DNA from 2 places in the Serratia sp. HNCC26DJ244 genome. Region 2 is predicted to be linked to the other one. Evidence: predicted binding sites of a transcription regulator. Region 2 holds the regulator's gene; the other holds the start of a gene.
The links. The regulator LexA, encoded in region 2, represses DNA repair genes until DNA is damaged. The targets are predictions, from matches to a motif close to TNCTGTATGTACATACAGNA.

Region 1: the regulator LexA is predicted to act here: its motif matches at 2,583-2,602, upstream of AC2A06_RS15610 (DNA translocase FtsK 4TM domain-containing protein).

Annotation. Positions count from the first base shown of each region.
Region 1 is NZ_JBXUGO010000022.1:6,481-10,966, reverse strand. Features, by position in the region: gene cydD (heme ABC transporter permease/ATP-binding protein CydD) at 1-138, opposite strand, end outside; gene trxB (thioredoxin-disulfide reductase) at 477-1,451, opposite strand; gene AC2A06_RS15620 (hypothetical protein) at 1,525-1,839, opposite strand; gene lrp (leucine-responsive transcriptional regulator Lrp) at 2,053-2,547, shown strand; gene AC2A06_RS15610 (DNA translocase FtsK 4TM domain-containing protein) at 2,668-4,486, shown strand, end outside.
Region 2 is NZ_JBXUGO010000006.1:44,725-49,210, reverse strand. Features, by position in the region: gene AC2A06_RS06920 (DUF5339 domain-containing protein) at 99-383, shown strand; gene zur (zinc uptake transcriptional repressor Zur) at 658-1,167, shown strand; gene dinF (MATE family efflux transporter DinF) at 1,209-2,558, opposite strand; gene lexA (transcriptional repressor LexA) at 2,667-3,275, opposite strand; gene AC2A06_RS06900 (diacylglycerol kinase) at 3,404-3,772, opposite strand; gene plsB (glycerol-3-phosphate 1-O-acyltransferase PlsB) at 3,875-4,486, shown strand, end outside.

The sequences.
Region 1 (4,486 bases), on a different contig from region 2:
GGCTGACAGCCAGGCTTGTGCGACGATTAAAATACCGTTTGCCAAGCCGAGCAGCATAGAAATACGCAACCAACGCCGTGCCAAAGTACTCTGGGTCTTGAGCCAACGGGTCAACTGCTGCTGTCTGGTTTTTTTCATCGGAAAAGTCTGTGCCGCCAATGCCCGTAGCAACAGGCTAGGTTAACGTACTGTTGAAATGTTCGCTTAAGTCACAAGCAAGACAAATAAACGCCATGGTTTGAACACTATTGTTTGGATGCCAATGGTTGAATGCCATTATTTTAACACCAATGGATTGAACACTGTGGTTTGAACGCTCAGGTTACTTTTCTACTCAGCTGTCAGCAAAATAGCACAGCCGCTACGCAAACTGCCGGAATAATGGCTAAACGGCTGCTATTCCCGGGTTGATAAACCTCATCCTTGAGGTCACCTGCGGGCCAACCACTACGCAGTATGCCATCGTTATAACATGCTTACTGACCTGTTTGCGTCGCAAGGCTGTCAAGATAGCGTTCGGCATCCAGTGCGGCCATACAGCCAGTCCCTGCAGAGGTAATTGCCTGACGATAGATGTGATCCATAACATCACCAGCGGCAAATATCCCGGGAATAGAGGTTTGTGTTGCGTTGCCGTGAATACCGGATTGCACTTTGATATAACCATTTTCCAGCTCAAGCTGGTCACCAAAGATGGCCGTATTTGGGCTATGGCCAATCGCGATAAACACACCTGCCACCGCCAGTTCTTCGGTTTTATCCTCAGCTTGAGTACTGCGCAGGCGAACACCTGTCACCCCCATCTGATCACCCAGCACTTCATCCAATGTGCTGTTGGTGTGTAGAATAATGTTGCCGTTCTTTACTTTTTCCATCAGGCGATTGATGAGGATCTTTTCACTGCGGAAACTGTCACGACGATGGATCAGGTGCACCTCTGCAGCAATGTTAGACAGGTAGAGTGCCTCTTCTACGGCAGTATTGCCACCGCCAACTACCGCGACTTTCTGGTTACGATAGAAAAAACCATCACAGGTCGCACAGGCGGAAACGCCTTTCCCCTTGAACTGTTGCTCTGACGGTAGCCCTAAATAACGTGCTGATGCGCCGGTAGCGATAATCAGGGCATCGCAGGTGTACTCATTATCGTCGTCACCAAATAGGCGAAAAGGCGCTTTTTGCAATTCGACACGGGTGATATGGTCGAAAATAATGTTGGTATCGAACTTTGCCGCATGTTCACGCATACGTTCCATTAGGGCTGGGCCGGTCAGCCCTTCAGCATCCCCCGGCCAATTCTCCACTTCGGTGGTGGTGGTCAATTGGCCACCTTGCTCCATACCGGTGATCAACACGGGGTTCAGGTTGGCGCGTGCGGCATAAACTGCGGCGGTATAGCCCGCAGGGCCGGAGCCTAGGATCAATAACTTGCTGTGTTTAGCGTTGCCCATTTCAATAACCTCTTTTTGCACAATGGCAGATAATGATGCTGATTGTAGGGAAAATGCCCGCGTAAAAAAAGTGTTAAGGCGCGTTGTTAATGATTTGTTGAATGGCAAAAAATGAGTCGGTATCTTTGATGCGAAATGAATCGGGCAAAATAGCGACGGATTGCAGAATAGGGCTATCCACGTGGCTTTTCCGCTTCTGTTGGGGATGAATTTCCATCAGGCAAGTGGCACGTTCTACTGATTTTAGTTCTTTTACTTTGACAATCGGCTGTGCATTTGCGAAAACATCAGAGGAAGGAGAAATTTTTTCCGGACTGACAGCGAATTTTAGTATTAACATCCAGACTGATTCAAATTGCAGCCAGGTGGCAGACGGGTAAATCCGCATCAGCGTCGCTTATTATTGCCTTAGGGTGACTAAGTATAGCCAAACCCCCGCTGTTTGAATGAGAATGGGTATCAAGAACGAACTCTCCTGATTAACCAAGGAGGGGGACGCTTACCACTGGCATCGAGTCTTCGCTTGGAACAAACCCTGCCTTGGTACATTGTTTTGGCTTAGGGTGTAAGTGCAGGGAAGAACATAAGAGAGACAACAATAATGGCAGAGAATAAAAAACGACCAGGTAAAGACCTGGACCGCATCGACCGCAACATTCTTAATGAGCTACAAAAAGATGGGCGGATTTCTAACGTCGAGCTTTCGAAACGTGTCGGTTTATCCCCAACACCTTGTTTAGAGCGTGTGCGCCGTCTTGAGCGTCAGGGCTTTATCAATGGTTATACCGCATTGCTTAACCCCCATTATCTGGATGCTTCCTTACTGGTTTTCGTGGAAATTACCTTGAACCGCGGTGCGCCAGATGTGTTTGAACAGTTCAATGCTGCGGTGCAGAAATTGGAAGAGATCCAGGAGTGTCACTTGGTTTCAGGTGATTTCGACTATCTGTTGAAAACCCGTGTACCGGATATGTCAGCTTACCGTCGGTTGCTGGGTGAAACGCTATTGCGTTTACCAGGGGTTAATGACACCCGCACTTATGTGGTTATGGAAGAAGTTAAGCAAACCAATCGTCTGGTTATCAAAACACGGTAACACGCAGGTGCAAAACCTGATTAAATTCGCTATACTCCTGTTTATTCATACAGTTTTAGCGCCGAGAAAATTTCTCGGCGTTGTTACGCTGTCAGCTAACAGGAACCTGGAGAGCCTTTCTTGAGCCAGGAATACACAGAAGATAAAGACGTTACTCTAAAAAAACTCAGCAGTGGGCGGCGTTTGCTCGAAGCTATGCTGCTGGTGGTGGCGGTTTGCGCCATCTACCTGATGGTTGCCCTGCTCAGTTTCAATCCATCTGATCCTAGTTGGTCACAAACCGCATGGCATGAGCCTATCTACAATTTGGGGGGCAGTGTTGGTGCCTGGTTGGCCGATACCTTGTTCTTCACTTTTGGCGTACTTGCCTACGCGATCCCCCCGATCATGCTGATTCTTTGCTGGGTGAGTTACCGCCAAACTGAGGATGGCGATTATATTGACTATTTTGCGTTGGCATTGCGCCTGATCGGCACTTTAGCGCTGGTACTGACCTCTTGTGGTCTGGCGGCACTGAATGTTGATGACCTCTATTATTTTGCTTCCGGCGGGGTAATTGGCAGCTTATTGAGTAATGCCATGTTGCCTTGGTTCAATGGCATTGGTGCAACGTTGGCGTTACTTTGTGTTTGGGCTGCGGGTTTAACCTTGTTCACCGGTTGGTCATGGCTGACGATTGCTGAGAAAATCGGCTGGGTAGTGTTGAGTGCTGCCACCTTTATGACCAATCGTTCCCGTCGTGAAGAGCATTACCACGATGATGATCTTGAGCTAGATGAAGATATTGAACCCCGCAATGGTATTGAATACCGCGATGGTAATGATGTCCGCGTGTTTGAAGATCGGCCTGAGCTAACGACTCATGAGCCTATGACCGCGGTCTCTGCTGATGCAATTGCGGATGATGGCGATGTGCTGTTTTCTACCCCTTCCGTGGCGGAAATGGCCCAAGAAGTAGCAGAAGAAGTAGCGGAGGATGTTGCTGACCCCTTATTGAGTGGCTTACGAGCCAGCAGCGATGACTATCCGACTGCTGAGTTCGAACCTGCGGGTATGCTGCGCTCTACCCTGCCTGACGCCGCGATACCACCAGCAGGTATCATGGCGCCTGAAGCGTCTGCCGCAGACAATTCTCTGCCCCTAGGGCTGGCTGCAGAGGCTGATATGCCGCCGTTGTATTCATTCGAAATCCCTACCGATAAGGCTGTTGAGTCTAATACAAGCCATTCGGCAACCTCTTATCTGGAAATAGAAAACGATCCCCGGATGGGTAACTGGCAGATAACGGATACGGCACAAGCAGAACTTTCACCACTTGATTTTACTGCAGCTCAACGTGATAGCGATGGTGCGCTTGACCCGGCTGGTAGTGCGGCGTTGGGGGCGGTGAATAACCTGTTTACACCCGCATTCACCGCAACTAATGACGCCAGTTCGCAGATTAAGCAGGGTATTGGCCCTGAACTGCCCCGGCCAAATCGGGTACGGATCCCAACCCGGCGTGAGTTGGCTTCTTATGGTATCAAACTGCCTTCTCAGCGCATGGCTGAGCAACAGCAACAACAGCAACAGCAACAGCAACAGCAACAACAGCAACAACAGCAACAACAGCAACAACAGCAACAAGCACAGCGTGTGGACGACTTTTTGCAGCAGCAACCCCAGGATGATGCTCAGCAGGAAGCCTTATTAGGTCAGGCTTTTGCCGAGCAGCAGAGCCAACGCTATGGCGAAGGGTATCAGCCAGACCAACAAGCGGATGAAGAGGCACAGAACCAGGCTGCACTAGCCCAGGCATTTGCTGCACAACAGCAGGCTCGCTATGGTGAAGAGTACCGGGAATCTGAACCTGTAGAGCTTTCTCCACCTGCTTCTTTCTCTCAACGCGGTTTTGGCATTACGCCAACCACCGATCAGTTTGATGATGGCCCAAAAGAAC
Region 2 (4,486 bases):
TCCTGGCATCTGCTTGTTTTATGAACAACTTTTTTAGATAATTATTTCACCATCATTGGGATGGTTAGGATGAAATATTAATAATTGGATTGTTACTGATGAAAAAATTAATTCTTGCGTGCAGCCTGTTAGCTATGTCCTCTTCCGTTTTTGCTGGTGAAATGACCGATACATGTAAAAAATATGTTGAGGAAGTTGATGCGTTAATTGCCAAAGCGTCTGAAACCAATGACGCGGCAAAACAGCAAATGGAAGCATTAAAAACCCAGATGGAACAGGCCAAGCAACAGATCTCTGCCATGCCTACAGAACAACAAGATCCAGCTTGCAAGCAAGGTCTTGATATGATGGCTCAAATGAAAACTTCAATGGGCATCAAATAATCCCGCATCAATATTGTTTCCGTGCCTATCTTCGGTGCGGAAATCAATCCCTCCCCGTTACCACTGAAGTTACCGCTCTGTTAATCATCATTTCATCATGATGGGTTCTAATAATCTTAGCTATTAATCATTGCCAGTTAACCAACCAAGTGCGCTAACCGCTATGTTAGTCCGGCAAACGCGTCATGATACTTGTTATTCCCCTAGGCACCTCTCGGCGATTGCCGATGAATATGATAAAATCAGCGCCTATTCACCTACCGGGATATTGGCGATGAACTCAACCAATCAGGAAAAGCTACTCGCGCAGGCTGAACAACTCTGTCAGCAGCGCAATGTAAGGCTGACCCCACAACGGCTGGAAGTGTTACGTCTGATGACTGAACAACCCGGAGCCATCAGTGCTTACGATCTACTGGATCTGTTACGTATCGCAGAACCTCAGGCCAAACCGCCCACCGTCTATCGAGCACTGGATTTCTTACTGGAGCAAGGGTTTATTCACCGCATAGAATCTGCTAACAGCTACGTACTGTGCCATCACTTCGAACAGCCGATGCACACCTCAGCGCTATTTATCTGCGATCGCTGCAGGCAAGTCACTGAACGGACGACAGAGGGTGTGGAAGAAACACTACAGAAACTCGCCCTGGAATCAGGTTTTGTCTTACGCCACAGTGTGGTTGAAGCACATGGGTTATGCTCCGCCTGTGTTGAAATAGAAGCCTGTAACCACAAACACAGTTGCCAGCATGATCACAGCATAGTGATAAAGAAAAAATAGAGAGTTCACACTCCTTTCAAACCGCAGTAAAACAGGTGACCTTATTCACCCTTGGCAGGGAGTGAAAACCAGGTACCACGCACCTGATGACGGTGCCATATCCACCCCAGCGCAACACCACGTAATGCCAGGAATACAGCCAAAGCCAGCCATAGCGCATGATTACCTAATAGTGGCAGTGTAAATAAAGTCAGCCCATAACCCGCTGCTGCCACCACCATGCTGTTGCGCATTTCAGTGCCACGGGTGGCACCAATAAACATACCATCCAGTAAATAACACCAGACTCCCACCACAGGCAGCACGACTTGCCAGAGAAGATAGTGACCGGCCAAGGTACGCAACAGCGGTAATGAGGTTAAAGCCGCGACAATATAAGGCCCGGTAAACAGATAAACCGTGGCAAAGCCCAGTGCCAGCATACCTGCCTGGCGACAAGCGGCATACCATATCGCATGCAATTGACGGTCGTCCCTTGCGCCATAGGCGTAACCGGAATGGACCTCAACGGCATAAGCAAAGCCATCCAAAGCATAGGCGGTAAATGTTAACAAACTCATCAATATCGCATTGACGGCCACCACATCACTCCCCATGCGCGCCGCAAAAATCGTTAACGAAGAGAAACACAATTGCAGCAGGAGTGAGCGCAGCATGATATCGCGGTTAAGTGCCAACAAGCGACGTAAGTTACCGCGCCAGGCATGCCGCAACATCGCTAATGAGATGCCACGTGAACATAATACCCGCCAAGCAAGCCATAACCCCAACAGCAGTGTGGCATACTCCGCCAGCACCGTTGCCGTGGCAGCCCCCGAGACACCCCAACCCAAGCCGATCACCAGCACGATATCCAACACGATATTCAGCAGATTACCCGCTATCAGCATCACCACCGGCGCACGCACATATTGAACACCGAGCAACCAGCCGAGCAATACCATATTCGCCAGTGCTGCCGGGGCACTCAGCCAGCGGATCTCCAGAAACCGTCTAGCCTGTACTAATACCGCTTGATCACCACCGACAATATGTAATGCCAGCGAGATCAGTGGGCCACGGAGTAACACTATGGTTAAGCCAATCAACAGCGCTAACAGCAACGGCTGCATAAAAGTACGCGCCAAGCGCTGTGGGTCCCCTGCCCCTAACGCCTGCGCCGTTAACCCGGTGGTACTCATGCGCAAAAATAGTAACAACATAAACAGGAAATTGGTCGCCATTGCACCAACCGCTACCCCACCAAGATAAATTGCGCTATCAAGATGGCCGATAACCGCTGTATCCACCAAACCAAGCAGAGGAACCGTGATATTGGAAAAGATCATTGGCAATGCCAGACGCCACAGTATTTTGTCAGCAGGGCTGGTGAAGGTAGCGAGTAAACGCATTGCGATCTATTCCGACGGCAGAAGTAGAGTTGTTGACATGGACAGAATATCGCCCCGCTATTGAGGCGATATACCTATTTGATTAGATAACATGACAAAAAAGAGGTGTCAGAGCCAGTCACCGTTGCGGATCACGCCCACCGCCAAGCCTTCAATCGTGAAATTCTGATGCTTCAAATCCACCACTATTGGCTGAAACTCACTGTTTTCTGGCAATAACTCAACAATATTACCCTGTTTCTTCAGGCGCTTTACTGTCACTTCATCTTCAATACGAGCCACCACCACCTGGCCGTTACGCACATCCTGAGTTTTATGCACCGCCAGCAGATCGCCATCCAAAATACCGATATCGCGCATAGACATCCCACTGACGCGCAACAGGAAATCCGCACTAGGGTGAAATAAGCCCGGGTCAACTTTATAGTGCCCTTCAATATGTTGCTGAGCTAACAAGGGTTCGCCCGCCGCCACCCGGCCAACCAAGGGTAACCCTTCTTCCTCTTCCATCAGCAAGCGGATACCGCGAGAAGCCCCGGAAACCACTTCAATAACACCTTTGCGGGCCAGAGCTTTCAGGTGCTCTTCTGCCGCATTTGGTGAGCGAAACCCCAGGCGCATTGCGATCTCGGCACGTGTTGGTGGCATGCCCGTTTGTGAAATATGATCGCGAATCAGATCATAGACCTCTTGCTGTCTGGTAGTTAGTGCTTTCATTCCGCCCCCTGTTTGTTTATACAGTCATGCTGTGAGTATATACAGGTAAACCAGGATTGGGAATCAATTCATAAATAAAAATCAGGGATTAGCGAGATTGATCGCACCCCATGACATCGGTTTACTCGTCAGGCAAAGTGATCCCAGAGCACCGAGATCCAGACAAACAGCGCCAACATAATCGTCAGAAAGACCGCGGCTGAAGCCATGTCTTTCGATCGCCCGGAAAGCTCATGATATTCAGTTCCCACCCGATCAACGATCGCTTCAATCGCACTGTTGATAATTTCAATAATCACCACCAGCACCAGGGAGCCGATCAATAAAATGCGCGCTATCGCCCCCACATCAAGCCATATCGCCAGTACGATAGCCACCACGGCCACCACCAGTTCCTGGCGGAAAGCAGCCTCATTGCGCCAGGCTGCAATTAATCCTTTATATGAATAGCCAACAGCTTTAATAATACGTGTCATGCCAGTAATTTGATTTGCCATGTTTCATCTCACAAGGTAGGTCATCGTTTCAATACCACAGACCTGTTACACGGTTTCTGGTATGCTTTCAGCGCAATTGCTAACAAGAGGCTTCAGGTCGTTATGTCAGGTTGGCGTAAAATTTATTATAACCTATTGAATTTACCACTTAAATTTTTGGTAAAAAGTAAAATCATCCCTTCAGACCCCATTTCGGAGTTAGGGTTGGATCCGTCTAGGCCGATTTTGTATGTTTTGCCTTATAATTCCAAGGCAGATTTACTCACTCTGCGTACCCAATGTCTGGCGCAGGATCTGCCCGACCCCCTTGAGCCACTTGAAATCGATGGCTCCGTGTTGCCCAGCCATGTGTTTATCCATGAAGGGCCACGCGTCTTTCGCTACTACACACCGAAAGAAGAGTCGGTAAAACTGTTCCATGATTATCTGGATCTTCACCGCAGTAATCCAGATCTTGATATCCAAATGTTACCGGTGTCAGTGATGTTTGGTCGTTCCCCTGGGCGTGAAGGGCAGGGAGCCCCCCACCTGCGCCTGCTAAACGGTGTGCAAAAATTCTTCGCCATACTCTGGTTGGGCCGCGATAGCTTTGTCCGCTTCTCCAACACCGTTTCTTTACGCCGTATGGCAACCGAACATGGTACAGATAAAACCATTGCACAAAAACTGGCGCGCGTAGCGCGGATGCATTTCTCTCGCCAACTCCTGGCCGCC